DNA from 2 places in the Bacillus halotolerans genome. Region 1 is predicted to be linked to the other one. Evidence: riboswitches for the same ligand, from Rfam matches in the RefSeq annotation. Region 1 holds a riboswitch; the other holds the start of a gene.

Evidence for each region. Region 1 has a riboswitch for S-adenosylmethionine ahead of DIC78_RS21355 (2-hydroxyacid dehydrogenase). Riboswitches for the same ligand answer to the same signal wherever they lie in the genome.
Region 2: it holds a riboswitch for S-adenosylmethionine, as region 1 does, so the genes downstream of both, metI (cystathionine gamma-synthase/O-acetylhomoserine thiolyase) here and DIC78_RS21355 (2-hydroxyacid dehydrogenase) in region 1, are expected to answer to the same signal.

What each region holds. Positions count from the first base shown of each region.
Region 1 covers NZ_CP029364.1:4,089,228-4,105,045, forward strand. Annotated here, with positions in the region: gene DIC78_RS21330 (sugar phosphate isomerase/epimerase family protein) at 1-812, shown strand, start outside; gene DIC78_RS21335 (Gfo/Idh/MocA family protein) at 826-1,983, shown strand; gene DIC78_RS21345 (hypothetical protein) at 2,208-2,504, opposite strand; gene DIC78_RS21350 (molybdopterin oxidoreductase family protein) at 2,616-4,658, opposite strand; SAM riboswitch class I at 4,807-4,898, shown strand; gene DIC78_RS21355 (2-hydroxyacid dehydrogenase) at 4,996-6,018, shown strand; gene DIC78_RS21360 (FGGY-family carbohydrate kinase) at 6,035-7,513, shown strand; gene DIC78_RS21365 (MFS transporter) at 7,607-8,851, shown strand; partial or broken gene DIC78_RS21370 (GNAT family N-acetyltransferase) at 9,233-9,764, opposite strand; partial or broken gene DIC78_RS21375 (hypothetical protein) at 9,808-10,586, opposite strand; gene DIC78_RS21380 (DUF948 domain-containing protein) at 10,655-10,960, opposite strand; gene DIC78_RS21385 (3-ketoacyl-ACP reductase) at 11,110-11,826, shown strand; gene DIC78_RS21390 (cytochrome P450) at 11,856-13,073, opposite strand; gene rtp (replication termination protein) at 13,377-13,745, shown strand; gene proC (pyrroline-5-carboxylate reductase) at 13,892-14,770, shown strand; gene proB (glutamate 5-kinase) at 14,786-15,818, shown strand, end outside.
Region 2 covers NZ_CP029364.1:727,770-743,587, reverse strand. Annotated here, with positions in the region: gene thiF (thiazole biosynthesis adenylyltransferase ThiF) at 1-542, shown strand, start outside; gene thiD (bifunctional hydroxymethylpyrimidine kinase/phosphomethylpyrimidine kinase) at 561-1,376, shown strand; gene fabI (enoyl-ACP reductase FabI) at 1,513-2,289, shown strand; gene cotO (spore coat protein CotO) at 2,390-3,115, shown strand; gene cotZ (spore coat protein CotZ) at 3,202-3,651, opposite strand; gene cotY (spore coat protein CotY) at 3,779-4,267, opposite strand; gene cotX (spore coat protein CotX) at 4,418-4,930, opposite strand; gene cotW (spore coat protein CotW) at 5,019-5,348, opposite strand; gene cotV (spore coat protein CotV) at 5,389-5,775, opposite strand; gene DIC78_RS03665 (DUF1360 domain-containing protein) at 5,931-6,287, shown strand; gene DIC78_RS03660 (hypothetical protein) at 6,574-6,780, shown strand; gene DIC78_RS03655 (YjcZ family sporulation protein) at 6,862-7,005, shown strand; gene spoVIF (sporulation-specific transcription regulator SpoVIF) at 7,171-7,425, shown strand; gene DIC78_RS03645 (ATP-dependent helicase) at 7,491-9,770, opposite strand; gene DIC78_RS03640 (hypothetical protein) at 9,886-10,140, shown strand; gene DIC78_RS03635 (GNAT family N-acetyltransferase) at 10,212-10,634, opposite strand; gene DIC78_RS03630 (YjcG family protein) at 10,639-11,154, opposite strand; gene DIC78_RS03625 (esterase family protein) at 11,183-11,905, opposite strand; SAM riboswitch class I at 12,072-12,192, shown strand; gene metI (cystathionine gamma-synthase/O-acetylhomoserine thiolyase) at 12,260-13,381, shown strand; gene metC (cystathionine beta-lyase) at 13,374-14,546, shown strand; gene DIC78_RS03610 (GNAT family N-acetyltransferase) at 14,579-15,124, opposite strand; gene DIC78_RS03605 (DUF819 family protein) at 15,182-15,818, opposite strand, start outside.

The DNA of each region.
Region 1 (15,818 bases):
AAGGGATTGAATTAGGGCCGTACGGCTATATTCCATTGGACATAGAACAAGTGCAGTCAGAGCTTTCTAAAAACGATTTGACAATCATTGCCGGAACGATTTTTGATGATTTAGTAACTGAGTCTCATTTGAATCACTTGTTGCGGCAAGTAGACGATATTTGTTCTCTTATTACAAAACTCCCATCCTCCTTTCATGAAGATAGCCAGCACTTTACACCGCCTTATTTGGTCTTGATTGACTGGGGACACGATGAAAGAGATTACAAGGCGGGGCATCCCGATCAAGCCATACGTTTATCCGAAACGGATTGGAGTCGTATGATGTCTCACATTCGGATACTCGCAGAGCGGGCTTGGAAACAATATGGTGTGCGTGCCGTGATCCATCCACATGCGGGAGGTTATATTGAATTTGAGGATGAAATACAGCAGTTATTAAAGGATATTCCATATGAAGTCGCGGGTCTTTGTCTTGATACAGGACATTTGTATTATTCAAAGATGGACCCGGAGCAATGGCTTCGAGATTGTGCCGACCGTTTAGACTATATCCATTTTAAAGATATTGATTTAAGAGTATACCAGCAGGTGATGGGCGAGCATATCCGCTTTTTTGATGCTTGTGCAAGAGGAGTAATGTGCCCGATCGGCCAAGGAATTATTAATTATGATTCCATTCACAAATTGCTGAAAGAAATTAATTATCATGGGTACATTACGATTGAGCAAGAACGTGATCCGAGAAATTCCGATACTAGTTTAAGAGATGTCAGTCAAAGTATTGCTTATTTGAAAAGTATTGGCTATTAAAGGGGGAATGTAAATGATTAATGGGGAAAAAAAGCTTGAAAGACCCATTCGCTGGGCAATGGTAGGAGGAGGACGAGGCAGTCAGATTGGGTATATTCATCGCTCAGCTGCATTGCGTGATCATCACTTTCAGCTGGTAGCAGGTGCATTTGATATTATTCCGGAACGGGGAAAAGAGTTCGGTGTAAATCTGCACATTTCTCCGGATCGCTGCTATTCGGATTACCGGAAAATGTTTGAAGAAGAAGCAAAACGTGAAGACGGTATTGAAGCTGTTTCCATCGCGACACCAAATAACACGCATTATGAAATTTGCAAGGCTGCTCTGAATGCCGGTTTACATGTTGTATGTGAAAAGCCTCTCTGTTTTAGACTCGAAGAAGCAAATGAACTAGAGGATCTAGCAAAGAAAAAAAACAGAGTTGTCGGCATTACATATGGCTATTCCGGACATCAAATGATTGAACAGGCGCGTCAGATGATCGCAAACGGAGAATTGGGTGACATTCGAATTATCAATATGCAATTTGCACACGGATTTCACTCCGATCCTGTTGAATGTCATAACCTAAGTACGAAATGGCGTGTAGATCCAAAATTTGCTGGTCCAAGCTACGTATTGGGGGATTTAGGGACTCATCCATTATTTTTGTCTGAAGTGATGCTGCCGGGTATGAAAATAAAAAAACTATTATGTACTCGCCAGAGCTTTGTCAAAAGCAGAGCGCCTTTAGAGGATAATGCTTATACGATCATGGAATATGATAACGGGGCGGTCGGCACAGTCTGGTCCTCTTGTGTAAATGCAGGATCTATGCATGGCCAGAAAATACGTGTAATCGGCTCTAAAGCGAGCATTGAATGGTGGGATGAGCAGCCTAACCAGCTTCGTTTCGAAATACAAGGAAAACCGGCACAAATTTTAGAACGCGGAATGGAGTATCTTTATCAGGAAGCATTAGAAGATGACCGCATTGGAGGCGGACATCCGGAGGGGTTATTTGAAGCATGGTCCAATCTGTATTCCCGTTTTGCTGCAGCAATGGAGCGGGGGAAAGACTTGAATCAAACGTGGTATCCAGGAATTGAAGCGGGAGTAGAAGGCGTCCGTTGGGTACAAAATTGCGTACGGTCCGCTGATAACGGAGCTGTATGGGTGGAATATCAATAATATTTTGAGAGCGCTATCTCTAATATCAATTTGGATGTCATCATCATAGCTTTGGAACTCGCGGTGATATGAATTTTGAATTATGGTTTGACCGGTTTATCACTACCCAAGGAGCGAAATTTTAGTGAGGCCGATCTATACTGCAGAGAATCACTACAGGCTGGAGGACAGTTGATTAGGAAAGAGCGGTGCCTAAAAGAACCGCTCTCCTGTAAAAATTGGCATTAATCTTTCGCTTGTTGTTTCTCTCCTAATGTTAATACCCATTCTCTTAAGATATGTTTTTGCACATATCTTTTTCCGTTAATATCAATATGAGGGAGGTCTGTGAGATCCTTTGCTAAGAGTTTCGCCTCCGATTGGGTTATTCCTAAAAAATGCCCGATGTAAAAGTAAATATCTCGTTCTTTAATCAGCATGATGTCATTTTTTTCGTTAGCTTTTGGGTTGTTAATATGCTTTAATCCTTCTCCGATAAAATATCCAGCCAATGCAATACCGATTCCTAAAAAAACGTCCATGTGTATGCCTCCATTATGTAATCGTCATGTTATACGGTCAATCTATACCATTGGTTTCATTTTTGTTGACTGTGCACACAAAAAACCGCCAGAGCAAGCTCTGGACGGTTTCTATGCTTTTTCAATCTGCACTCGGCCTGAGAAAAAAGTGGCGCCTCCGCCCATATCAGCCAAGCGGTCGGGGGTTAGGGCGTTAACAAGCTGATTTTTGCCTGGTTCATCTGCCCATAATCCTTGACTGACGACAACACCTGGAAGCACTTGTTCTCCGACTGCGGCGGTTAGTTCACACTCACCTCGGCTGTTCCAAATCCGTACGGCTTCACCATCAGTGATGCCGTGTTTTTCGGCATCTATCGTGTTGATAAAGAGTTTCGGTGTCTTTTCAAGTTTGACGTGCTTTGCATTATTGGAAAACGTTGAGTTTAAGAAATTATGATTCGGCCCGGGAACATACATAAACGGGAATTCATGATCCGGCGCAAGCGGCGTATGTGTCGGTAACTGCGGGAAACCGGCTTGTTTCATTTTTTCTGAATATAATTCTATTTTTCCGCTCGGAGTCGGCAATGTACCCGGAAACAGCGGCTTTTCACGCTTCGCCTTCATAAATGAACGTTCAGTGAGTGATTCATAACTAATCTCCGCTAAATAAGGATTATCCGGATGGTGAAGTGCCTGGCGGATTAAGTCTTCATCTGAATCTTTGAGCTCCTGATCCGTAAATCCCATTGCCTCAGCCAATAACCGGAATACCTCGGTATTAGACTTGCTTTCTCCGTATTTCTCAATAACCGGCTGCTGAAGCTGAATGTAATGGTGCCAGTATGAGGTGTAAAAATCAGTATTTTCAAAAGCAGATGCAGCGGGCAGTACAATGTCCGCATATTTGGCCGTTTCTGTTAAAAACAAATCATGAACCACGGTGAACAAGTCATCCCGCAGGAGGCCTTGTCTGACTTTGTTCGCTTCTGGCGTCACAACGGCTGGATTCGTCCCATAAATAAAGAGGGAGCGAACAGGAGGGTCTGTTTCCAGAAGAACTCTGCCCAGCTGATTCATATTAAACGATCTCGGTGTGCGGCCTTTCAGTAAATCAGGACGCTGAAGCGCGGTGGTGTTATATTCTAAAATCCCGCTGTTATGTTTGATGGCTCCGCCTCCTGTATGCATCCATTGACCGGTAATCGCCGGTAGACAGGCAATCGTTCTAACAATCATTCCGCCGTTGTCGTGATGCTGAAGGCCGTTTCCGATTCTGATAAAGGAAGGGGAGGTTTCACCATACATTTTTGCCAGCTGATAGATATCGTCGATACTGATACCAGTGATCAGGGATACCTTTTCTGGATGATACTGTTTCACATGCTCGCACAGTTCTTCATAGCCGACTGTATATGCTGAAAGAAACGCTTCATCGTGGAGGTTTTCTTTAAATAAAATGTGCATGATGCCAAGGGCAAGCGCGCTGTCGGTACCGGGTTTTATAGGAATAAACCAGTCTGCGAGACGCCCTGTCTGATTTTTATGCACATCAATCACAATAATTTTTGCGCCTTTTTTCCGTGCTTTTTGAGCGATTGTAATTTGATGCATGTTTGTGCTGACTGCGTTAATTCCCCAAAAGATAAACAGTTTCGTATGTATCGTTTCTTCAGGATCGATTCCAGCACTCACACCCATGGTATATTTATAGCCCTCTGATCCGGCTTTGCTGCAAATCGTGCGCTCAAGCTGGCTTGAGCCCAAGCGGTAAAAAAAGCGGCGGTCCATTCCTTCAGCCGTTAATTTTCCCATATTGCCGTAAAAGCTGTAAGGCAGTATGCTTTCAGCTCCTTCTTCATCAATCAGCTGTTTCCAGCGGGATGTGATGGTGTCAATCGCTTCTTCCCAAGAAATTGGTTTAAACTCTGCCTCGCCCTTCACACCTGTTCGTTTCAGCGGAGTCGTCAGCCGCTTTTCATCATAGAGGCGCTCAGCCATATTTCGTACTTTGTTGCATATATTTCCGGCTGTCACGGGGTGATCAGGATCACCCTGCACTTTCACAATTTTCCCGTCTTTTTTATGTACCAGCAATCCGCACTGGTCCGGGCAGTCCAGTGAGCAAACGGATTTAAAAATGCCGTTTTGTTGAGTGGCGAACGATTTCATAGCCCAGTTCCTCTCCCTAGTTAGATATATTGTAAGAATTATAACATTTCGAATGATAACGTCAATTCTGAAAAAAAGACATTGACATCAATCTGGGTCTTCTTTATGATTAACGTATTCTCAATTCTGAAAATTACATACAAAACATTTTCTATCAAGAGAGGTGGAGGGACTGGCCCTATGAAACCTCGGCAACATTATTGTGCCAATTCCAGCAAGCGTCAGCTTGAAAGATAGGAAAGTAAGGTTTATACCGGCTTCTGTCTGTGGCAGAGTGCGCCTATACATGAATCTCTTTCCATCTTTGGAGAGAGATTTTTTTGTGTGAAAAATAACGATGAAAAGGATGTTTTGCATCATGACGGTTTTGATTACAGCACCGTACAACGAAGAAGGACGAAAAGAGCTTGAAGAATTGTTCGGTTCCGTTGTTTATCAGTCTTGGAAAGAAAACGGCCGGGCATACAGGGAAGATGAATTGATTCAGCTATTAAAAGGATCAAATGCGACGGGTTTGATTACTGAGCTTGATCAGGTGACAGAAAACGTGTTTGCATCAATGCCGGAACTTTCATTTGTAGGAGTATGCAGGGGAATGCCTTCCAATGTTGATGTGGCAGCAGCGTCAAACAGAGACATTCCGGTTTTCTATACACCTGGGCGCAACGTACAAGCTGTTGCTGAAATGTTTATTGGAAATGTGATTTCATTTCTCCGGCACACGAATACCTCTAATCAATGGCTAAAGGATGGAAAATGGAACAGCGATTATTTGCAGGCATATGCCAAATTCAAAGGTAATGAAATAACAGGAAAAACCGTGGGTATGGTCGGATTCGGAGCGGTTGGGCAAAGAATTGCAAAACTGCTGACTGCGTTTGACTGCAAGGTTTTGTATTACGATCCATACGTACAGCACGATTATCCGCAATATGAAAAAGTATCTCTGGAGAAGGTATTTTCAGATAGTGATATCGTTTCTGTTCATCTGCCGCGTACAGATGATACGCTTGGCCTCATTGATCGGCCGTATTTTGACTTGATGAAAGAGAGCGCCATTTTCGTGAATACATCAAGAGCTGTCGTGGTAAACCGAGAGGATCTTTTATCTGTACTGAAAGAAAGTAAAATCAGGGGTGCGATATTAGACGTTTTTTATCATGAGCCGCCAGAGCAATCGGATTATGAATTTATTTCATTGCCTAATGTTCTGGCAACACCGCATTTAGCAGGAGCAACATTTGAAGTAGAGGATCATCACGTTACCATTCTGAACGAAGCGCTTAAAAAGTGGAGGGATGAAAAAACTCTCAATATTCCGACTTTATATAACAAAAACGATCTTAAAGCAGAGGTGTAAAAAGGAGGGCATCAGGATGACGAAACAAAAAGGTTATCTCGTATTTGACATTGGCACTGGCAATGCAAGAGTTGCGGTCGTAAGTGTGTCGGGAAGCGTTCAAACGGTTGAACGGGAGGACATTGTATATACGACCGAGCCGCTTTACCCGGACAGCCGCTATTTTTCTCCACAGGCGCTGTGGAATCAAATCATGAATCTGGCTAAACGTGCGATTTCTCGTTCTCATCATATTGAAATTATTGGTCTCACTTCAACAAGTCAAAGACAGGGGATCGTGCTGTTTGATCAAAATGGTGAGTCTTTCCTCGGTCTGCCCAACATTGACAATCGGGGCAGGGAGTGGGAGGAAAACATACCGAATCGGGAAGAAGTATACAGCCGAACAGGCCGTCTGCCGACTGCGCTTTTTTCAGCGCTCAAGCTTTATGGTTTAAAGCACCGCCAGCCCTCCTTATGGGAAAAAACTGCAAGCTTCACAAGCATCAGTGATTGGGTGACGTATCAGTTGAGCGGAGTATTGACATATGAACCGTCACAGGCGACGGAAACGCTGCTGTTTGATGTAAAACAAAATACATGGTCAGAAGAGATGTGCAATATATTCGGTTTCTCGCCATCTATTCTTCCGCCTCTAGTAAGAGCGGGAACAGTCATTGGATCGATAACAGATGAGTATGCGGCAGAATTGGGACTATCACATCATGCGAAGGTTATAGCGGGTGGGGGAGATACACAGCTTGCTGTCAAAAGCACTGGTGCTGCTCTGGGAGACGCAGTCATAGTATCAGGTACGACAACACCGATTACCAAAATTATTGGTGAAATTCATGAGGACAGACAAAATAAAGCCTGGCTGAACTGCCACACAGATCAAGGACAGTGGCTTGCGGAGACAAATCCCGGGGTAACGGGTCTGAATTTTCAAAAACTAAAGGATATTTTCTATCCGAATGAACAGTACGATGTGATGGAAGAAGAGATTGCTGCTCTTGCTAAGGAAGATCATGCATGTGTATCTTCCCTCGGTTCGTATTTATCGGCAGAAAAAAACGCCCTGACGAAAGGCGGCTTTCTCTTTGATGTACCGCTTTCAGCCCATTTAAGCAGAGCGCATTTTGTACGCGCGGCCTTACAGGAGATTGCATGTTCAATCAAATGGAACTTTGACATTTTAACAGAGATCACTCCGTTTGATCGTGACTATGTGTGGGGATGCGGAGGCGGATTCCAAAGCAGAGCATTTACACAATATATTGCCAATCTTCTTCAGAAAAAAATCTATGTCAAAGAAGGGTACAGTCATGCATCAGTCGTTGGTGCTGCTGTGGTTTGCAATGAGGCCTATAGATTGACCGAAGAAATGTCTGGAAGTGTTCGGGTGATAGAACCGCAGGATTGCCGGATAGAAATGACTTTATACGAGGAGTGGAAGCAGGTCCAACGCTTCTTTTCAGGGTTAGAGCCGTCATCGGGAAACAAGGTATTAGTATAAGGCGGAATTTGCCGCCAATTGAGGAATTATACATTTTATTACTTTAATGAGGTAATACGGTAATTGAGATAAGCATCTAAGGAGGATACAGATATGTTAGATAAAATTGGTATACCAAAGCGGCTGGCATGGGGGTTTTTAGGGGTTGTGCTGTTTATGATGGGAGACGGTCTTGAACAAGGATGGCTCAGTCCTTTTCTGATTGAAAATGGGCTCACCGTTCAGCAATCCGCTTCGATTTTTAGTATATACGGCATTTCACTGGCCATCGCTTCATGGTTTTCGGGTGTGTGTCTGGAAGCATTTGGCGTAAAGCGGACGATGTTTATGGGGTTGTTGTTTTATGTGATCGGTACAGCGGCTTTTATCGTCTTCGGATTTGAACAGCTAAATCTGCCTGTCATGTATGTGACTTACTTTATTAAAGGCTTAGGATACCCGCTTTTTGCTTATTCCTTCTTGACATGGGTCATCTACAGAACACCGCAGAACAGGCTCAGCACAGCTGTCGGCTGGTTTTGGATTGCGTATTGTCTGGGCATGTTTGTTTTCGGTGCTTGGTATTCAAGTTATGCAATTAAAACGTTTGGTTATTTAAATACGCTGTGGAGTTCTATTTTCTGGGTATGCCTCGGTGCAGTCTTCGCGTTGTTTATTAATAAAGACCGGTTTGAAAAAAAGAAAAGAAAAAGATCAGAAACGGCGGAGGAGCTTTTAAAAGGGGTTACCATTCTTGTTACCAATCCGCGGGTGCTGACAGGAGGAATGATTAGAATCATCAACAGCATCGGCACATATGGTTTCCCTGTGTTTTTGCCGATGCACATGGCTCAGCACGGCATTTCAACTAATGTGTGGCTGCAGATTTGGGGAACGATTTTTCTGGGCAACATTGTATTTAACCTCATTTTTGGAATTGTCGGTGATAAATTTGGATGGAAAAACACCGTCATTTGGTTTGGAGGAGTCGGCTGCGGCATTTTCACTGTTTTATTATACTATGCGCCTGTTTTTTCAGGCGGGAATATGGCGGTTGTGAGCATCATCGGCTTTATCTGGGGCGGCTTGCTGGCAGGCTACGTGCCGATTGGTGCGATCGTGCCGACAGTTGCCGGAAAAGACAAAGGAGCCGCCATGTCCGTTTTGAACCTCGCAGCCGGCTTATCGGCATTTGTCGGACCTGCTTTAGCTTGGATGTTCATCGGACTCATTGGTGCACAAGGCGTTGTCTGGATTTTTGCGGTGCTTTATCTTGCGAGTGCAGTCATGACGAAATGTATTAAGCTACCTGAAGAAAAAGAAGTACAGAAAGAGACTTCCCCTCAATATGCATCCTGATGAAAAGCGCCCTGAAACAGGGCGCTTTTTATGATTTTTTTTCAGCAATGGTTTCAGTTACAGAGTGCCGCGCAGATGATTGTCTGGACGGGACTTTATCATTAGGAGTCCGCTCAATAAATAGTTTGGGCGATCGCTTCTGCACTTATATCGCTTTTTAAACTCTCATGGATGATGTTTCAAAAGCACATGATCGAGTGGCGGGTTTGGGGCAAAGCGGTGTGTGACAGGAAGTGTGAGCGCGCAGCCAGTTGCTGGCACGCTAACTAAATTCGTTGGATAGCATTCAGTTTATCTTGTTTCTGCAATATACCCTGCGGAGTGAAAACAGACGAGAGACTTAGGGAAGAGCAGCTATAATCTCTGCTCATTCTCTGATTTTCATGATTTTATCATAGAATAAACATTTGTATCATAAGGGACACCGCTTTGGTACATATATTGTCTTAATACGCCTTCTTTTTCAAATCCCATTTTTAACAGCAAACGATTTGACGCTTCATTTTCCATAAAAACAACTGCACCGATTCTCGTTAGTTCAAGGATATCAAAGCCGAAAGACACAATTTCTAAAATGGCTTCTGACGCATAGCCGTTTCGCCAATTCGCCGGGCTGATTTCATAACCGATTTCTGCACGTTTATGCTTGGGGCCAAAGCATGAAAGCCAGTCGTACCGATGAGTTCAGTTCTTTGGTGTCTTTTCTTTCAATTCCCCACCGTATTCCCCGCTTTTCTTGATAATTGTCGGCAAACTGATGAATCATTGTTTTTGCTTGATCTATACTTTCAAAGGGATCAAGTCCGTAGTAGCGTGTGACGCCATGGTTTGAAAAACAAGTAAAAATGGCTTCCGCATCTTTCTCTGTCAACTCTCTTAGAATAAGCCTGACGGTTTCTAATTCAGGAAACACCGAATCCCTCCCTTATGGTGTATGTAGGTTTATCATATCTCTTTTATTTCCTCTTTTCTATAACGAAATCGAATTTGATGAAGCAAAGGAGCGGATTTGTTTTTCTAATTCCTCTTTGTTTTTATTAAATTGTTTCGTTCGATGGCCGTTCGCGCCCGATGGGTGAGGGAAGCCGTGTAGGCAGGTCAGCCGCCATTTGCTGTTTTCCCTGATCAGTGTTTCACAGACTGTTTCGGCTGCTTTGCCTAGCGGGATAAGAAGAGCAGGGCTCGATAGCTTTTCAAGTTCAGCGGGAAAATGCTTATATGCATAAGTGCTTAGCATAGATGAACGGGGGATAGCCGGACGATGTCCTGTATAGTTTTTCTGTTGAATGAAAACAGGGTATTTGATAACAGAAGTGGTGTGAAGCATATGGCGCAAGTCGCCGAAAAGCTGTGCGGCGCTTTGAATGCCTAAAACCTGCGGCAGCCCGCATTGATCCAGCATCGTAATCAGGTTATCTCTCATAGTTCCAGAAAGTCCTGCCGCTTTTTTGGTGTCTAAAGCTATCTGTTCTAGAGATCGGCCTTTGCGCAAGCTTTCTGCGGCTGTTTCATAAGCTGTTTTCATCTGTGAAAAACCCGGCGTTATGCCTGAAATCACAACTGAAGCATCTTGATTGATATATTCATTATGAGGTGAATAGTACATTTCAAGCGCGTTTTCTTGGTGTATGCGAAATGGGGAAGTGAGCAAATCCGTTTTCGAAAGCGGTCTTGATACCGGAAGAGTATTTAATTTCTCTGCAAATGCTGCTAAACCGCTGCGGTTTCCAATCATGGGTGAACCTCCCTAAAAATGATATCCCATTGTCCATTTTAAACGTTACAACGGGATATCATTCATATTTAACCTCTATTCAAATGTCCTGCGTGCCACACCTCTTTAACTGCTTGAGGGGCTTCTTTCACTTCAGCAGCAGTCTGCTGCAACGCGGTTTTTTTCATTTCAACATCGTACTGAATCATTTTTTGTTTTTGAGACAGCTGCTGTGCTTCCGTTTTTACCATTTCAACTTGTTTTTGCATGGATTGCGTAACTGCAGTGAGTTCCTTCATGGCGGGATCTATTTTCTTCTTGTTTTGAATCACATTTATCCCTAAGTAAATGATTGAAATGGCTATTACTGCGATACTGATATAAACGATAACCATATGTTCACCCCTTTTCTAATGTCATACCCTATTTCGCCTATTATAATCAGGTGAAATGTTATCTGGTCAGTTCATATGATTTGCGTATTGGTTTTCTTGTGCTTATAATGTGTTATCGTACATATGTAAACAAAGAAAGGGTGCTTCAATTGCAAAGTTTACAAAATAAAACTGCTCTTATCACAGGCGGAGGCAGAGGGATTGGACGCGCGACAGCTCTTGCGCTTGCGAAAGAAGGCGTAAATATCGGTTTAATCGGACGAACTGCCGCCAATGTTGAGAAAGTCGCAGAAGAAGTAAAAGCACTTGGTGTGAAAGCTGCGTTTGCCGCTGCGGATGTAAAGGATGCGGCGCATGTTGATCAAGCTGTGGCTTCTATTAAAGAGGAGCTTGGCGAGATTGATATTCTCATTAACAATGCGGGAATCAGCAAATTTGGCGGATTCTTAGATCTATCCGCTGATGAGTGGGAAAATATCATTCAAGTGAACCTAATGGGTGTATACCATGTTACTCGTGCGGTGCTTCCTGAAATGATTGAACGCAAAGCTGGTGACATTATTAATATTTCTTCTACAGCCGGCCAAAGAGGAGCAGCTGTCACAAGCGCTTACAGCGCATCCAAATTTGCCGTTCTTGGGTTAACAGAATCTCTCATGCAAGAAGTGAGAAAGCATAATATCAGAGTCAGCGCGTTAACGCCGAGCACTGTCGCAAGTGATATGTCGATTGAACTGAACCTGACAGACGGTAATCCTGAAAAGGTTATGCAGCCTGAGGATCTTGCTGAATATATGGTAGCTCAATTGAAATTAGATCCGCGTATTTTCATTAAATCTGCAGGATTGTGGTCAACAAATCCGTAAAACGAAAGCCTGTCTAGCGACAGGCTTTTTTATTTGAATTCAATCCGCACAGGTAAATGTTTAACACCAAACACGAAAGGACTTGGTACCGCTTCGAGTTTCTGTTCATCATCAGCTTTTTTAATATAAGCTGACATAGACAAGAGGGAGGAAAGAGCGATTTTTGCTTCGAGCCTGGCCAATGGTGCGCCGAGGCAAAAGTGAATTCCGAACCCAAAGCTGAGATGGGGGTAGGAGGGGCGGTTAATGATAAAACGATCAGGTTCAGAAAATTTAGCATCATCCCGATTGGCTGACGCGACCCAGCTGATAACGGAAGATCCTTTCTTTATAAATGCTCTGCCAAGCGCTATATCTTCTGCTGCAACTCGTCCGATGGCTTGAACAGGCGGATAATAGCGGAGTGTTTCTTCTATTATATTAGGCACATAGTCTGTATTCTGTCTTATCTGTTGTTGCATGGCTGTGTCTTCCGTGATATAGCGAACAGCATTCGCGATCAAATTAGTAGTCGTTTCGTTTCCCGCGACAAGAAGTAGAATGCAAAAACCGAGCAGCTGCTCTTCTGTTAGATATTCTCCATCGACTTCTGACTGCAAAAGCATCGTAATCAAATCTTCTTTTGGCTGGGCTCGTCGTTTTAATAGAATGTCTCTAAAATAGTTACTTAAGAAAGCGTGGCCGTCCCGGCGTTTTTGAACCATGTCAGCGACAGATTTGTCTGAACTGTCCTTCGCTCCGGCAACGAGCACGTCGGAGTATGTTTTGATGATGTGCCGGTCTTCAATCGGTGCTCCAAGCATTTCAGCAATGATAATAACAGGAAGGGGGCCTGCTATATCATCTATCATATCGATTGTGTCTTTTTGCCGCGCCTCCTGTAAGAGGAATGCTGTAACGTCTTTTATGCGGGTTTCGATTTGTTTCACTGCCTTTGGAGTAAACGATTTGTTGACGAGTGCACGTAATTTGGTATGTTTCGGAGGGTCCATTGTTAAAATGCTTTCTGCCTGTATGCCGCGTTTGGATGAAAAAAGTTTGGGATTTTTCAGGACGAATTGAACGTCATCATACTTAAAAACATCCCAGCAATCACGCTGTTTGTCATAGCGAACAGGAGACGATTCCCGAAGCTTTTCATAAATCGGGAAGGGGAAAAGACGATCCTTTTCGAATTGCAATTCTTTCATGGGAATCAAGTTGGCGTAACGTTCTTCTTTGGCAGGGCGCGCTGTTTGCTTTGTCATTTTATCATCTCCTTTATCGATACGTTATCAAAGGCTGTTTTCAATTCAATGGACATATATTGAAGAAAATGTAAACCGGACAATAGTTTTAAATTGAAGATCATAGTGAAAACAAGTTATAATGAACCAAACAAACTATGTACCAAATGTTCATTTTATCTTTTTCTATTCCCACCAGCCATACAAACACCAAACACAAAATAACTTGATTATCATGTTATTAATAGAAGAAGGAGAACAACAGGAAAAAATTGAATATTTAGTACATGGTGTTCTCAGTTTACAGAGAAGGGGTGCAGACCGATGAAAGAAGAAAAAAGAAGTTCCACTGGATTTTTAGTCAAGCAGCGCGCGTTTTTGAAGCTTTATATGATTACCATGACTGAGCAGAAAAGACTTTACGGGTTAAAGCTTCTGGAAGTGCTTCGATCAGAATTTAAAGAGATTGGTTTTAAACCAAACCATACAGAGGTTTACCGGTCTTTGCATGAGCTTCTTGATGATGGGATATTAAAACAAATCAAAGTAAAGAAAGAAGGGGCTAAGCTCCAAGAAGTGGTCCTCTATCAATTTAAAGATTACGAGGCAGCCAAGCTGTATAAAAAACAGCTGAAAGTAGAGCTGGATCGCTGCAAGAAACTGATTGAAAAAGCACTGTCAGATAATTTTTAACATAGAAAACACCCGGCATAGTCACGAGTATCGGGTGTTTTCTGTTTTTCATTATACATATTTGTCGAAATGAAACAATACAAATCAATAGTGACCTTCAAACTTGACATCATTTCCTCACGTGGTAACATTTTAAACGTGTGAAAATACGAACAAAAAAGCGAACAAAGGAGATGTTACCGATCTTTGATCAAAAAAAAGTAGCTTTTATCGGAGCCGGATCTATGGCGGAAGGAATGATATCAGGTATCGTTCGTGCCAATAAAATCCCAAAACATAACATCTGCGTTACAAACCGCAGCAATACAGAGCGATTAGCTGAGCTTGAACTTCAATATGGAATCAAAGGCGTGGCGCCGGATCACTTATGTATTGAAGACATGGATGTGCTCATTTTGGCGATGAAGCCAAAAGATGCCGAAAGCGCTCTGTCATCATTAAAAACACGCATCCAACCCCATCAATTAATTTTGTCGGTGCTAGCCGGCATAACCACCTCTTATATTGAACAATCATTGCATAATCAACAGCCGGTTGTCAGAGTAATGCCTAACACATCAAGTATGATCGGCGCTTCTGCAACTGCCATCGCACTTGGCAGGCATGTGACAGATGATTTAGAAAAACTGACGGCGGCTTTGCTCGGCTGTATGGGTGAAGTGTATACAATCCAGGAAAATCAAATGGATATTTTTACGGGAATTGCCGGCAGCGGCCCTGCGTATTTTTATTATTTAATGGAATTCATCGAAAAGACAGGCGAGGAAGCGGGCCTTGATAAACATTTATCACGAAGCATCGGTGCACAGACACTCTTGGGTGCTGCAAAAATGCTGATGGAGACAGGAGAACAGCCCGAGGTGCTGAGAGATAATATCACCTCGCCAAATGGAACGACTGCTGCCGGATTGCAGGCCTTGAAGAAGAGCGGCGGAGGAGAAGCCATTTCTCAAGCCATTAAACATGCGGCTAAGCGTTCAAAGGAAATCAGCGATGATATCGAAAAAACAGCGGCACCGCTATAAAACAGGAGTGATAAAGTGACGTCTGAAACAGAAATGAAAAGAGTTGTCGTGAAGATCGGCAGCAGTTCATTAACAAGTCTTCATGGGGAAATCAGCATTCGCAAACTGGAAGCTTTAGTGGACCAGGTCGCCAAACTAAAAGACGCCGGATATGAAGTCATCCTGGTTTCTTCCGGCGCAGTAGCTGCAGGATATCGCAAGCTCGGGTTTCTTCAGCGACCAGATAATCTGCCTGAAAAACAAGCGTCTGCTTCAATCGGTCAAGGGTTGCTGATGGAGGCTTATTCAAAGCTGTTTTTGGCGCACGGTTATGTGGCTTCCCAAATTTTAATTACAAGAAGCGACTTTTCTGATGAATACCGATATCACAATGTTCGGAACACAATGAATGTACTGCTCGAACGCGGTATTATCCCGATAATTAACGAAAATGACACAGTGACCGTCAATCGGCTTAAGTTTGGCGATAATGATACACTCGCGGCCAAAGTCGCCGGATTAATCGATGCGGATTTGCTTGTGATTTTATCGGATATCGACGGTTTATATGACGGCAATCCGCGAAATAATCCAAAAGCGAAAAGGGTGCAGCGAGTCAGTGAGATTACACCGGAAATTGAAGCGTGTGCAGGCGATACAGACAGCGAGGTCGGCACCGGAGGCATGCGGTCCAAACTGGATGCGTTTAAAATTGTGATGGCATCCGGCATAAAAGGATTTCTTGGCCAGGCAGACGCTGCAGATATATTATATCAAGCTGTTCATGGAGAGGCGGAAGGCACCTATTTTGAAGCTGAGGGAACGCTTCCGTTGAATCAAAAAGAGCAGTGGATCGCTTTTAATTCCGGACCAGAAGGTGAAATTGTTTTATCAGATGACTGTTCCGGCCAAATAGCTGACGGTCAATCGCATATATACCCAGATGGTGTAAGGGAGATTAAAGGAAAATTTAAAAGCGGCGCTGTTGTCCGCCTGACTGATTCTCATGGTGAAGACATCGGCCTCGGGATCGTCAATTATTCTTCCTCGCAGCTTGAGACACCCGAAA
Region 2 (15,818 bases), 790 kb from region 1:
TTACTGTATTGCCGGGAGTAACACCCTGCCTTCATTGTTTACTCGATACTCTTCCGATTGGCGGTGCGACATGCGACACAGCCGGCATTATCAGCCCGGCTGTTCTGCAGGTTGCTGTCCTTCAGGTGACAGACGCCCTGAAACTGCTGACGGGAGAGGAATGCGAGCCCGTGCTGCGCTCCTTTGACCTGTGGAACAATGAGCGGTCAGAGGTAAGAGCAGCGGGACTTAAAGATGACTCGTGTCCAAGCTGCGGCACAAAGGATTTTCCGTTTTTATCATACGAAAACCAAACGAAAGCAGCAGTATTGTGCGGCAGAAACACGGTGCAAATCAGATCCTCTTTCACAAAAGAAGCAGATCTTGACGTGTTGGCGGGGCAGCTGAGGCAGGCGGGGCTGGAAGTAGCAGCGAATCCGTATTTAATTTCCTGCCGCTCGGATGACATGAAAATGGTGCTGTTTAGGGACGGCAGAGCATTGATCCATGGAACAAATGATATTGCCAGGGCAAAATCCATCTATCATAAATGGATTGGGTAATAAAAGGAGTGTAGTTTGATGAGTATATATAAAGCCTTGACAATCGCCGGCTCTGACTCAGGCGGCGGCGCGGGGATACAGGCAGATATTAAAACCTTTCAGGAGCTTGGTGTATTCGGAATGTCTGCCATTACGGCGGTAACTGCTCAAAATACACTTGGCGTCCACGGTGTGTATCCACTGACTGCAGAGGCATTGAGAGAGCAAATTGACGCTGTGGCGGAGGATTTGAGACCGGACGCCGTAAAAACAGGAATGCTTTGGAATGCGGAAATGATTGAAGAAGTGGCAAGAAAAATTGATCAATACGAATTAAGCCGGGTGATCGTTGATCCGGTTATGATCGCGAAGGGCGGGGCGTCCTTGCTTCGCGATGAATCAATCGCTACGCTGAAGGAGCTGCTGATTCCAAGAAGCTATGCGATCACGCCGAATGTGCCGGAAGCAGAAGCGCTGACGGGTATGGCGATCCGTTCGCTTGATGACCGGAAGAAAGCTGCGGAACAGCTGGTGAAGATGGGTGCGCAGCATGTGATTATCAAAGGTGGGCACCAGCCTGAGGACAATCACATTACTGACCTTCTTTTTGATGGAAACATGTTTATGCAAATCAGCCATCCTTATATCGATACGAAGCATACGCATGGCACAGGCTGCACCTTTGCTGCGGCTTTAACAGCCCAAACCGCTAAAGGAGACAGCATCCATCAGGCATTCGAGGTTGCTGCCAACTTTGTCCGCGAAGCTGTGGAAAATACGCTCGGCATCGGATCGGGCCACGGACCGACAAATCATTTCGCTTTTAAACGAAACAGTATAAAAATAAACCGATGAGACCACCTGCTTATGGGGGTCTCTTTCATGTTTGACTTTGGTATGCGCTTTTCATCTGGACAAGGTTATGATATGATAGGTATTAAGATCAGGTACTAATACTATGTCTTTAACAAATATAGGAGGCTTTATACATATGAATTTTTCACTTGAAGGCCGCAACATTGTTGTTATGGGAGTAGCCAACAAACGCAGTATCGCTTGGGGAATTGCGCGCTCTTTACATGAAGCGGGCGCACGATTGATTTTCACATATGCAGGTGAACGCCTGGAGAAATCTGTTCATGAACTCGCTGGAACTTTGGAGCGAAACGATTCCATTATCCTTCCTTGCGACGTGACAAACGACGCGGAAATCGAAACTTGTTTCGCAAGCATTAAGGAGCAGGTCGGTGTGATCCACGGTATCGCGCATTGTATCGCGTTTGCCAACAAAGAAGAGCTTGTCGGCGAATACTTAAACACAAATCGTGAGGGCTTCCTTCTAGCTCACAACATCAGCTCATACTCACTGACCGCTGTCGCAAAAGCGGCGCGTCCGATGATGACTGAAGGCGGAAGCATCGTAACGCTGACTTACCTTGGCGGAGAGCTCGTTATGCCGAACTACAACGTGATGGGTGTAGCGAAAGCTTCTCTTGACGCAAGTGTGAAGTACTTAGCTGCTGACTTAGGAAAAGAAAATATCCGCGTTAACAGCATTTCTGCTGGTCCGATCAGAACATTGTCTGCTAAAGGCATCAGTGACTTCAACTCCATCTTAAAAGACATTGAAGAGCGTGCGCCGCTACGCCGCACGACTACACCTGAAGAGGTGGGAGATACAGCAGCATTTTTATTTAGCGATATGTCCCGAGGCATCACAGGTGAAAATCTTCATGTTGATTCAGGTTTCCATATCACTGCCCGCTAAGCAGATTCACCATCAAGCAGTCCCAAATAGGGATTGCTTTTTTATTTCTTCTGATTTTCAGCATTCTGTCATATAGATAGAATATGACAGAATCGGAGGGATGAAGATGTCTAATAAGAAAAGAAACGCGGATAAAAAACCGCTCATGTATATTGTTCAGCCGGATTATATGGAAACACGCTCGTCCATGCAGGAGATCGTCATTAAAAGAAAAGCCAAACCGGCTCCGACAAAAGCAGAGGAACAGCCGGTTTATCATGAAAAAGAGCGGGAAGACATTCAGGTAAAAGGTGCAATTGAAACAGAGGAAAAAGAGCGGGAAGACATTCAGGCAAAAGATGCTCAGCAAACAGAGAAAAAACAGGCAGAGGAACAAGTGAGTCAGCAAAAACAAGAGGCGAGAGAGCCGGAGAACCAGAAAAAGCAGCAGGAACCGTTAGAAGAGCCGCAGGCAATTGAAGACACCGCCAAACAGCAACCTCAGGAAGCGGAAAAAAAGGAAGAGCCTGCACCTGAAGCCCGTAAGCCTGAAAAGGAACCGGAGGCCGTTCATAATGCAGCTAAAGCTGAAGAAAAGACACCGCCGGCCAGAAAAGTGAAAAAACCGATGAGCAAGATGTCCATCCATGAAAAAATCGACTTTTTAACAAAACTGCCGCATAACATGCCGAGAGCGCTTTGTCTGATTGAAGCCAATGGGAAAACGTACAGAGGCGTGATTGTCGGAAGAAGAAATGATTCCGTTCTGCTTCGGACGACCGGAAACGGCGCTCCGACTGAGCTGGCGATCGATGATATCACATCTCTGCACCCGTTAGGTTTTTAATGAAAGCAAAAAGCTGCCCGGCAGATCGTTCCGGCAGCTTTTTTACATAGAGAAAAGCCTGCAAATCTGCAAGCTTTTCCGCCTTATCATGAATGATGATGTGTTCGATTGATTAAACGGGGATTTAAGCAATTAATCGCGCAGAAGCAGTCTAAATCCACTTCAATGCAGTAGTGCGTTTTTTCAAGTCGGAACACTTCACAAATCGTGTCTTTATCGGTGAAGTCCAAAATGTGTTTGTGTTCGTCAAAAGCGATTAATAAGGATAGCGTTGCGCAGCTGCCATGAACTTTTTCAACTCTAAAAAATACTGTATTAAAGCAAGGTCCGTTATCCAGCTCGCCGACATTACCGAAGGCGACTAAAGGCTTTGATTTTGATGTAAATATTGCAAAAGGCACTGTATTGCCTAATGAATGGCTTACAGACAAAAGCTTGGAGTGGCAGCCGGTCGGGCAATCCTCCTCAACCGCGTTTTGCAGATCTTCAATTTGTTCTACCGCTTCACGCACGCAGCTTGATGTTTTCTGGCTCATATTATCCCTCCTGCCTTGTAATTTTGAGACTGGCGAAATGATGGAGAGTCAGCTGCCTCACTTTCGAAGCAGCTGAATAATTTGCACCTGTAATAGAGCTTGGAAGGGGATTCCTCTTTACAAGTGTTTATCCATTGTGATGATGCTTTTTATCTTTATGAGGCGAAGTTCTGTCAACTAACTCTGGTGACAGGCATTGAATCGCACAGAAGCATCCGAGGTCCACTTCGATGCAAAAATCTGTTTTTTCTAGCCCGAAGAAATCCGGGTCGCAAGGGTGGCAAACACTTAAGGTATCGCCTTTGACATCGACCGGGCGTAAAATAGAAAGTGTTGCACAGCAATCGCATAATTTTTCAACGCGGAAGAAAATGGATTCAAAGCATTGCATATCATCCACAAATCCCCCCACGTTTCCGAATGTGGAGAACAATCCGCCTTTTTTATCAAAAACGAGAAACGGAATTGTGTCTTTTCCAGCAATCGTAGGGTTTAAAAGGTTGGTATAGCAGCCAGTCGGACACTGTTCTTCAACTGCCTCCTGCTCTGCTAAAATCTTTTCCACTGCATCGCATACACAGTTCTCATGCCGGCCATGGGTTTTTCCGCAGCTCATTGATTTCAGCTCCTTCTTTATAGGGTATTTGACTTTAGTCCTTAACAACATATGTACTCGTGCCTCACTTGGTGTGGGTGAACGTCTATATATTCATCATATGCTGGGAAAATAAGAAAAAGCAGAGCGTTTTAGCTCTGCTTTTAGGTCCTAGAGGACGAGTGTGATAACTAGGATGGCAATGAGAGTGTTTGTTGCTGTAGAGACAAGTGTTGCAATATCGACATCTACTGTTGAGACGTTTACGCCCCGGGAGCATTCGATGAGAAGTTTTTGGCGGTTTACTTGCTTGTTAGCTGTCAGCTGCAGTAAATCTTGTGCGACTAATTCAGCGATTACACCATCTGCAATGGATGTGAGAGTTGCTGTTACGACAGCGGCATTAATTGCAGTTACAACTGATGTAACGGCTTGAACGTCTGTTGATGTAACGTTGATGTCACAAGAGTCTCTGATAATAATTGTCTCATCGGAGACTTGTTTGTTAAGATTTGCCTGAGCCAGATCTTGATTGATAAAAGCATTGTCGTCGCCGAATCCATTGCCATTACAGCAAACATCGCAATGACATTTTCTTTCTTCTTTTTTATCTTTTTCTTTTTCGTCTAACGGATGGTCACAGTCAGGATCAAGTGCAACCCAAGAGTATGGTCTGCTTTCCATATCTATTCCTCCTTTTCTTTTACTGTTATTAAATGAGCGAGCCTCTTACTTTGACTGAGGCATATATCCTGATGAAGAACCCTATTTTTTATGATTGGTTTGAATTGTTATTGTTTTGCCGTCTTTGTCTGAGCTGTTCAATTAATTGCTCTCTGCGGCTTAGCGGTTTTTCGTTCTTTTTCTCTTGCGCGGCTGCTTCTTCTTTTTTCTTCTTTTGATTTTCAACTAATGCAGCTGATTTAGCCTGCAAGTCTTTTACCAGATTCAAGAGCATTTCTTTTTCTTCATCTGATACTTTTTTCATTTTGTCTTTCGTGACGCCGTGTTTAAGAAAGATATTTTGAACAAGCATTTTCGTCATTGGGTCAGCTTCCGGCAGCTTTGCAAGCTCTTCTTTGAATTTATCGTTATCTGACATTTGTTTTCACCTCGACTTTTAAGTTTATGAAAAGAAAGGGTTAAAGGACGTCAAGTTCATTGAGAATGCTGTTTAGCACCTGAAGCAAAATTTGTACAAAGGTTATTATTTCGTCGGCAGATAAAGTAATTTTGATGTTTCGGCTGTTGATAATTTTAATGATGGTTCTTTTTTTGATTTGGGAGTTATCGAGGATGAGTATTTCGCTTGCGACTGCGTCAGCTAAGTTCTCGTCGGCGATGACGAGCTGTGTTGCCAGGATAATCATTGTTGTGACCAAGGCTTGTATAGAAAGGGCAGCTGTTATATGTGACGTATCTATTGTGATATTTTCGCAATCAATGACTTCGATCTGCTGCTCGAATTCGCTAGATAATTGCTCAAATATTTCAGGATGCAGGGATTCAACTTTTTCTTCAAATGACATAACCTTCACTCCTTTCTTATCCATACTGTATATAATGCAGAAGAGGTGCAGAGCGGAATAAGAAAAATAACCAATTTTCAACAGGACAAGATACAAATTCATGAAAGCTAGGGTTTCTGCATATATGTGAAGGGGATGATGAAAGGAGTGAACCAGTGGTTATCAATTGGCTGTCTCTTTTCCTTCTTTCGCTTGCGGTCTTCCGGCTCGCGCGTCTTTTCGTGTTTGATACGATTATGGCGCCGCTTCGCAGCCTTTTTCATGAAGAGAAGGAGGAAAAGGATGCGGACGGGAACATTGAAACGTATATTGTCATAAAGGGAACGGGTGTGAGGGCGTTTATCGGTGAATTGCTGAGCTGCTATTGGTGCACAGGCGTGTGGTGCGCCGGCTTTTTGATTTTATGCCAGGCCTTTATTCCAGAGGCGGCCCAGTGGCTGGTTTTGCTGCTGGCGATCGCAGGGCTGGCCGGTATTATTGAAACCCTTGTATCAAAATGGCTGCAGGAATGAGGCATTCCCATCAGCAACTTTCCGTCAGTAATCGCATAAAATAGCATATATGACATAAGGAAAGGAAGGGATCAAAGTGAATCAATTTAACAAACCTTCCCAAAAAACTCCATATACAGATTCATCGTATCAAACAAAAAAGATCAAAAAGAAAGGCTGCGGGTGCGGCAATAAAAAGAAAAAACCTCAATAGCCTGACACTGACAAGAGACCGGAGATGTCCGGTTTTTTGTTTTTTTAACAATGTTGATTCGCTCAGCATATGTCATGAGAGGGAGGGGATCTCATGAACGAGTTTGAAAAATTCATAGAGGGCAGGTATGGACCGCACGATCAAAAGCAAAACAAACATGACAAGACGATCAAACATATTGAAAAGGAACTGGCTTTATTTGACGAAGCCGGCCTGTCGTTTGAACAAGAAATTGAAGAATTGGCTGAAAAGACGGAAGACTTACTGAAAAAACGGCAGGCTCAGCATGATCCATCATAAATCCGCAAACGCCCTATGCGTATATCCAAGCCGATCATGATGTCTCACATAGTGTATAGAGAGTAAAGGAGGTGCTTAGTTATGGGATTTGGTTACGGAGGCTGCTGCTACGGCGGCGGTTATGCTGGAGGATATTCAGGCGGCGGTTACGGTTCAACATTCGTTCTTGTGGTCGTACTGTTCATTCTTCTCATCATCGTAGGTGCATCTTTTTTTAACTACTAAGAAATGAATGAAGGAGGAAGTGCGGATGATTTCCGTGCTTCTTCCTTACATTGTGTACCCTTTGCTGCTTTTTAAATCAGTACCTTATTTTTTGATTGTGAACCATCACATTATGCGTAAAGCGTTCATACAATACTGTATTACTCCGCCAAAAGGAGGCGTATCATGGATAATCAATTTTTTAAGAACATTGAAAAGAAAACAGGCGTGAACATGCAGGATGTCATGAATCTTGCAGGATCACTCCAAAACGCCAATTTTAAAGATGAAAACACAGTCCGCAGCGTCATTAAACGCGTGGCGCAGCTGGCAAACAGACGCGTGCCGAAAGAAATGGAAGATAAGATTGTCCAGTCCATTACAAGCGGAAAAGAAAAGCTTGATTTTGGAACGATTTCTAAAATGCTGGATAATAAATAAGCGGATGGCCTGGGCAGCGGGCCTTTTTTACAGTGAAAAACCCGGCAGTATCACTGCCGGGCTGTTTATTTGGGCAAAGGCTGTTTCGTTTGCTGCAAAAGAGGATACAAAAACCTTGAACGGTGGGCGGTTTTGCCGCGCCTGTTTGCGGGACAAGACAAATATAAATGCTGTTTGGCCCGTGTCATTGCAACGTACAGAAGGCGTCTTTCTTCCTCAAGCGGAGCTTCGTCTCCCTTTCTCGCTGTTTCTAGTGAGAAATCATGCGGGATGGAGCCGTCTACCGTGCCTAATACATAGACGGTTTTGAATTCGAGACCCTTTGACCGGTGAATGGTCATCAGCTGAACGCCGTTTTCATCCGTTTTGTTTTTTTCAGCAGCCCGCATGTGATCGACATGGGCGAGAAAGTCAGGGATGGTTTTGAATTTTTTGGCGACAACCTTGACGTCACGCAGGTCATCAGAGCCTTTTTCCAGCTTATTTCCTTCGTTGCCCCGTTTTTTTAAGTATTCGGAGAAGCCCATTTTTCCTTCGGCAAAGGTAATGGCTTCCACCGGCTTCATGGTGCGGATGCTTGCGAAAAAGGGCACGATTTTTTTGATTTTATCCAGCTGGAACGGCTTCAGATCCGGCAATTTGGCCAGCGCTTTGATCATGGAGCAGTCCTCGGTAATCGAGAGCGCCTTCAGCGTGTTTAAAGCAGACTGTTTTAGAAATAAGGCAGGCAGCAAGTGCTTAATCGCTTCAGTATCATCCTCGTTTTGGCTTGCGTACAAGTATGCGAGTATCTGGCGGACGATCCTTCTGCTGTAAAAGGACTGGACGCCGCGATCTGCGGTATACGGAATGGATGATTGATGAAGCCTTTCATAAATGGCGCGGCCGGCGCTGTTTGTCCGGTAGAGAACCGCAAAATCTTCAGGTTTTGCGCCGTTTTGAATTTTTTCTTTCATATCGGAAACCACCATTGTCGCTTCTTCTTCTTCGTCATAAGGATAAAACAGCACAGGGACCTGCGCGTCGTCACGTGCGGCTTCCAGCATCTTGGCATACCTGTTTTTGTTCTTTTTCACGACAATATCAGCACTGGAAACGATCGGATGTGTTGAACGGTAGTTCGCTGTTAAATAGATTGTTTTGGCACCGGGATAATCCTTTTGAAAATCCAGAATAAAAGAAGGGCTGCTGCCGCGAAACGCATAGATTGACTGATCATCGTCACCGACACAGCACAGGTTTTGTTCCGGACTCGCCAGCATTTGCATGATTTTATATTGAACCGGATTAATGTCCTGAAACTCATCGATTAAAATATACGTAAACCTAGATTGATATTGCTCCAGAAGGTCAGGCCGTTCTATAAACAGTTCATAGCAGGCTGACGCCATATCATCAAAATCAAATTGGCGGTGTTCTTTTTTCTGGCGCTCATAATATTCGTATAGGCGGTAGACTTGTTTTTCCCACTCATCCTTTAAAGGAATATGTTCATTCGGCAAATAAGTGTTTTTCCAGAAGCCGATTTGCTGCAAAGCCTGATCGACAGGGAACTCTTTCTCATCTACGCCTTCTTCATAGAGTGCTTTTTTCATATATTGTTCCTTTTGCCACTCCATTTTAAGCAAATGTTCGCCATTCCATTTGGCAGAATCATAGTGATATAGGATTTTATAAAACAAGCTGTGGAATGTTCCGGTGACAAGTCTTCTGACTTTTGACGGCTGTAATCCGTACTGCTTCGCCATGCGATCTTTCATTTCCGCGACGGCTTTTGTTGTAAAGGTGACAAGCAGCATATGTTCCGGCGGTATGTCTAAGTGTTCGATCATGTGGGCAGCGCGCGCGGTCAGCACACGTGTTTTTCCGCTTCCTGCACCGGCAAGCACCAATAAAGGGCCTTCCGTTTCCGTGACAGCTTTCAGCTGATCTGTGTTTAAGCCGACAGTCGGAAAAAGGCTCATATCAGGTGTTTCCGGTCTTTTTATAAAAGGTGTACCAGGTTTAATATGTCTTGGAGTCTGCCATTCCGTGACACCGGGTGCCGGATCAGCTGATATCGCTTTTCCTTTAGGCAAACGAAAGACGCCGGATTCCTGAAAGTCTTCTTTTCTCTCTTCTTTCGCCGGTTTCGGTTCGCAGGCTTCCTCACACGCCGGGAAATCACCAGGCTGCCGGTGAATAAATGCAGGCGGTTCAGCGATGTTGAGCCTTAACAAAACAGGCTTTCCGCAATGAGAACAAAATAAATTCCCTTTTATTCCTTCTTCATAGAGGAATTGATAATGTTCTCTCGAATATGTATGTAAATGTATTGTTCGATCATTCAGTCGGGCGCATTTCAAAAAGGGGTCCTCCCAATAAAAAGGTGTTCATTACAGACAAAGACTATCATATCAAAAGAAACGTGTTTCAAAAAGTAAGTTTAAGGGAAAAGAACAGCAGAAGGGTGGGGATCGTATGATATATGCAGGTCAAATTCAGAACCAGCAATACGCTCAATATGCCAATCGCACAATAGGCCATAAACAGGATTATGCCGGAACAGAGAAGATCAGCTATGTCCCATTTCAGCGGGTATACAAGGAACTTGAAAAGCAGCAGGAGAATCTAACGGCTGCTGAAAGGAAAGTAAACGAGGCAAAACGTAAGCGCTCTCTTTATAAAAGATTTCGAGAAAAAGGGATAGGCACATCTATTAATCGATATGTATAAAAAACCGTTCACATGAGAGAGCGGTTTTTTATATGCGAAAAAATCCGGATCTCAGAAGACCCGGATGGTGTTTAATCCTTAATCATTTGCAAATGGGGAATGCCGGCATCGAGAAATTCCTCTTCAGACAGCACCCGATATCCATGTTTTTTGTAAAATGGCACTGCTTGTGTCTGCGCATTTAACATAAAACCTGAAGCACCGCCGTCTGCTGCCGCTTTTTCCAGCGCTTTCATAATGATGCCGCCGACACCGGCTGAGCGGTGGCTTTTTAAGACACAAATTCGCTCTAATTTGCCGTATCCGTTTTTTAGCCGCCATCTTCCGGCGCCGACCGGCTGATCTCCGTCATATACCACAATATGCTCTGATTCGTTTTCTAGCTCATCAATTTCTTCTTCAGCTGGTACGTTTTGTTCTTTGACAAAGACTTCTTTTCTTACATAAAATGCATCTTTCATTTGTTCTTCATTTTTTGCGATAACTGCTTCCAATCGTTTATTCTCCTCCGCCTAACAGGAACGTTTCATATACCGTCCACGAACCGTTTTCCAATTGATACAGCAGATGAAAACGGTCAACAATTTCTTCATGAGATACTTCCTGCATTTTTAACTGCCCTAATACATCCGAATGCTCATCGTCGGAAAGGTTTTGGCCGACCGTCACATGCGGAACAAAATTGTATTCCTGATTACCGGCTAATACACCGGTGTAAAGTTTTTCATTCAGTGTTTTTAATTCTTCCGTCGGTTCTGCTTTAATGTAAATGACATTATTGACAGGCGCAAAAGAACTGTATTTGGTCATTTTGAGAACAATTGGATGAGATTCTTTAGCGATTTCTCTCAATTGTGATACCAATTCACCGGCTTCCTCTTCTGTAAATTCAAATGAAGATCTCAGCGTCAAATGAGGCGGGATCAGGGAATAGCTCGGATCATAGCGCTTTCTGTAAGAGTTCGCGAGATCTTGCAGTTTTTTTGATGGAAATAAAACAATTCCGTATTTCATAGTATGTCCCTCCTGAAAATAAAGTATGTTAGAGCATTTTTTTCAGAGCCGGCGTAATGAGCGGCTGCCAGTATGTCCACTTGTGGTCTCCGTCAAATGGCTCAAAATAATAATCGGAAAGCTTTTCCTCCAAAAGCTTTTTCAGCTCCTGATTCGGTTCTGTGAAGTCCAAAATATTGCCGTCTGTCGTATGGACGTCTGTTTCTTTTGTTCCGATTTGGTGATAAAGAGAGAGGTGTTTAATGTCGTCTGACTGTTTCACGGCTTTTAATACATGTTGATCTACATAGGGAGACTGCATGATGATGTTACCAAACATATTCGGATAATCAAGCGCTGTCATAAGAGAAACGGTCGCTCCGAGAGAATCACCGATCAGTGTCCGCCCGTAGCCGACTTGGTACGTCGGAAATTCATGGTCCGCAAAAGGAACTAGCTCGTGGGCAATAAATCGTTTATATGCCGAAAACTTAGAACCTTCCGGATGATAGGTTTTTCTGCGTTCTTTTACATCCTTGTAAGGAACACCGATAATAATGCATCGGTCTATTTCTCTTTTGGACAGCAATTCCTCCACTTGTCTGCCGATTCTCCCCAGCCTGAAATAATCGTGGCCGTCCTGCGCGATAATAAGATGATATTTATAAAGAGGGGAGTAGTTTGACGGCAGATAAACGAGTACTGTCATTTCCTCGTTAAGCTCTTTTGAAAAGAGCTTCTTTTCTTGAACTGTGCCGTTTTTCGGTGCCATAATACATTCCTCCAGGACATCACTAGACTTTCTTGCGTTTGAAATTATTGTACCATGAATTATTAGAAATTTCTCTCTTTAAACAGTTCGGTGCCCGAAGAAAAAAGTATTGAAATAAACTGCAAATTGCGCTAATATAAAACAATCAGAAAATTGAAATCGATATTTCTTATCGTGAGAGGTGGAGGGACTGGCCCTTAGAAACCTCAGCAACCGGCTTGTTTTGCATACGTGCAAAGCGCCAAGGTGCTAAATCCAGCAAGCGTACTATGCTTGGAAGATAAGAAGAAGCGTTAAACCCCTTCTTCTTATGAAGAAGGGGTTTTTATTTTGAAAAGGGAAGGTGTCAGCTATATGTCACAGCACGTTGAAACGAAATTAGCCCAAATCGGAAACCGAAGCGACGAAGTAACGGGAACAGTGAGTCCCCCTATTTATTTATCAACAGCATACCGCCACAGAGGGATCGGCGAATCGACCGGATTTGATTATGTTCGGACAAAAAACCCGACACGCCAGCTTGTTGAGGACGCGATTGCCAGTTTAGAAAACGGAGCGAGAGGGCTTGCCTTCAGTTCGGGAATGGCAGCGATTCAAACGATTATGGCACTGTTTAAAAGCGGGGATGAACTGATCGTTTCATCGGATTTGTATGGGGGCACGTACCGTCTGTTTGAAAATGAATGGAAAAAATACGGCTTGACCTTTTATTATGATGATTTCAGCGATGAGGACTGTTTACGCTCCAAGATTACACCAAATACAAAAGCGGTGTTTGTGGAAACACCGACAAATCCGCTGATGCAGGAGGCGGACATTGAAAAGATCGCTCGGATTTCAAAAGAGCACGATCTTCTGGTGATTGTTGACAACACATTTTATACACCGGTTTTGCAGCGTCCGCTTGAGCTTGGAGCCGACATTGTCATTCACAGCGCAACCAAATATTTAGGCGGGCATAACGATCTGCTTGCGGGGCTTGTTGTTGTCAAGGATGAACAGCTTGGAGAAGAAATGTTTCAGCATCAAAACGCCATCGGCGCCGTCTTGCCTCCGTTTGACTCATGGCTTTTGATGAGAGGAATGAAGACGCTCAGTCTCAGAATGCGCCAGCATCAGGCGAACGCGCAAGAGCTTACGGCCTTTTTAGAGAAGCAAGAAGAAATCAAGGATGTGCTTTACCCGGGAAAAGGAGGCATGCTGTCCTTCCGTCTGCAAAAAGAAGAGTGGGTGAATCCATTTCTAAAAGCACTGAAAACGATTTGCTTTGCAGAAAGCCTCGGCGGGGTGGAGAGCTTTATTACATACCCTGCCACACAGACGCACATGGATATTCCTGAAGAAATCCGTATCGCAAACGGTGTCTGCAATCGTCTGCTGCGTTTTTCAGTCGGAATTGAACATGCGGAAGATTTAAAAGAGGACCTAAAACAGGCGTTATGTCAGGTCAAAGAGGGAGCTGTTTCATTTGAGTAATCACAATTGGACGCTGGAAACCCAGCTCGTGCACAATCCATTTAAAACAGACGGTGCAACCGGGGCGGTCAGTGTACCGATCCAGCACGCATCGACCTTCCATCAATCTTCATTTGAAGAATTTGGCGCATATGATTACAGCCGCTCAGGCACGCCGACAAGAACAGCTCTCGAAGAAACAATTGCCGCACTGGAAGGCGGAACGAGAGGGTTTGCTTTCAGTTCAGGCATGGCTGCGATCTCAACAGCATTTTTACTTCTCTCACAGGGCGATCACGTTCTTGTGACAGAAGATGTATACGGCGGAACCTTCCGCATGGTGACAGAGGTTTTGACCCGTTTTGGCATTGAGCACACGTTTGTTGATATGACGGATATCAACGAAGTGGCGCGGAATATCCAGCCAAACACAAAGGTCATTTATATGGAGACACCGTCAAATCCGACACTTGGAATTACTGATATTAAAGCGGTTGTCCAGCTTGCAAAAGAAAACGGCTGTCTGACCTTTCTGGATAATACTTTCATGACACCGGCACTGCAGCGTCCGCTTGATCTCGGCGTGGATATCGTGCTTCACAGCGCAACAAAATTCCTGAGCGGACACAGCGATGTGCTGTCAGGACTGGCTGCTGTCAAGGATGAAGAACTTGGGAAGCAGCTGTATAAGCTGCAAAACTCGTTCGGCGCCGTCCTTGGCGTGCAAGATTGCTGGCTCGTGTTGCGCGGCTTAAAAACATTGCAGGTCCGTTTAGAAAAAGCGAGCCAAACAGCGCAGCGGCTTGCGGAATTTTTCCAGAAGCATCCGGCGGTGAAACGCGTGTATTATCCGGGGCTGTCTGATCATCCGGGGGCCCAAACCCATAAAAGTCAGTCGATGGGAGCGGGTGCTGTGCTTTCTTTTGAGCTTGAAAGCAAAAAGGCCGTTAAGAAATTAGTAGAGAATGTATCACTTCCGGTCTTTGCTGTGAGCCTTGGCGCCGTCGAATCGATTTTGTCCTATCCGGCAACGATGTCTCACGCGGCAATGCCTAAGGAAGAGCGTGAAAAACGCGGCATCACAGACGGCCTGCTCCGTCTAAGTGTGGGAGTCGAACATGCAGATGATTTAGAACGTGATTTCGAACAAGCGCTGAAAGAAATTGCGCCCGTAGCTGCGCGTTAAAAAAGAAGCCGGGCGATATCCCGGCTTCTTTTTTATTTTTCATCATCAGGATTCAGAATCGCCAGTACTTGATGATCCTCCCATTTTCCATTGATTTTCACGTTTTTTCGGGCAATACCCTCTTTATGAAATCCCGCTTTTTCTAATACGCGCATGGACCCCAGATTGCGAGGCATGACACCGGCTTCAATGCGATGCAGTTTCAAATCGTGAAACGCATAATCAACAATCAGTCTGACCGCCTCTGTCATAAGGCCCTTTCCGTTATGGGCTTTATCTAAAAAGTATCCAATAAACGCGCATTGCAGCGCTCCGCGGATGATTTGGAAAAGGGAAACCGTCCCGATTAATGTATGGTCTTTATTTGTGAAGATGCCGAAGTGATACTCTTGGTCATTTACCAGCCTTTGCTGATATTGTTCGATCCTTTTTCTCTGCCCTTCAATCGTATAGTAATCGTCTGCGCGAATCATGGAGAACTGTTCAAAAAATGCCCGGTTTTCGCTTTGCAGCCGAAGATTCTCTTCAGCATCTTCTGTTTCTAAAGGTCTTATATAAATGGTATGTCCTTTTAACATACAGTGATCTCTCCGTTTCTCTTACATAGTATTCTGAGGAAAGTGTGAAAATCCTTTTTATAAAAAGGAAGAAAACCAATTTCCCATAAAGGTGCCAACATAATTGCCGATCAAGTAGCCGAGTGTGCCGACCAGCATAATCGGTGCAACAAGCTCCCGCCATCCTTTGGCAATCGCCATCGCAGCTGCTGTCGTAGGGCCGCCGACTGTGGCGTTTACGGCAAGCAGAATTTCCTCAAGGCGCACGCGGAACAATTTACCGACAGCTAAGGAAACCGCTAAATTGCTGATGGCGATGATAAAGACAAATAAGAGAATAAGAGGCGCATTTGTGATGATTAACCGGAGATCTGCAGGAATGCCAATCACCACAAAAAACAAATAAATCAAGTAGGTGCCAAGCTCCTGAGATCCATTGAGCCTTTCAAAAAAACGAGGGAACAGAAAGATGATAAGAACGGATAAAGACGTAAGCACGAGGTACTGATCGCCAAGCGTCCCGGTCAAAAGGGGGTGAGAGAACGTAATTTTGAAATAGCCGGAAACCTTACCGCTTACCGCAACAAGAGCAAAAGCAGCTCCAGCGTTAAAGGCAATGTCCTTTAATGAAATGTCTTTCCGCTTCCAATAGCTTTCCGCGCTGTTACCACTGTTTCCTTCCGCTTTTGCCTGATCTTCAAACGGCATCGCATAA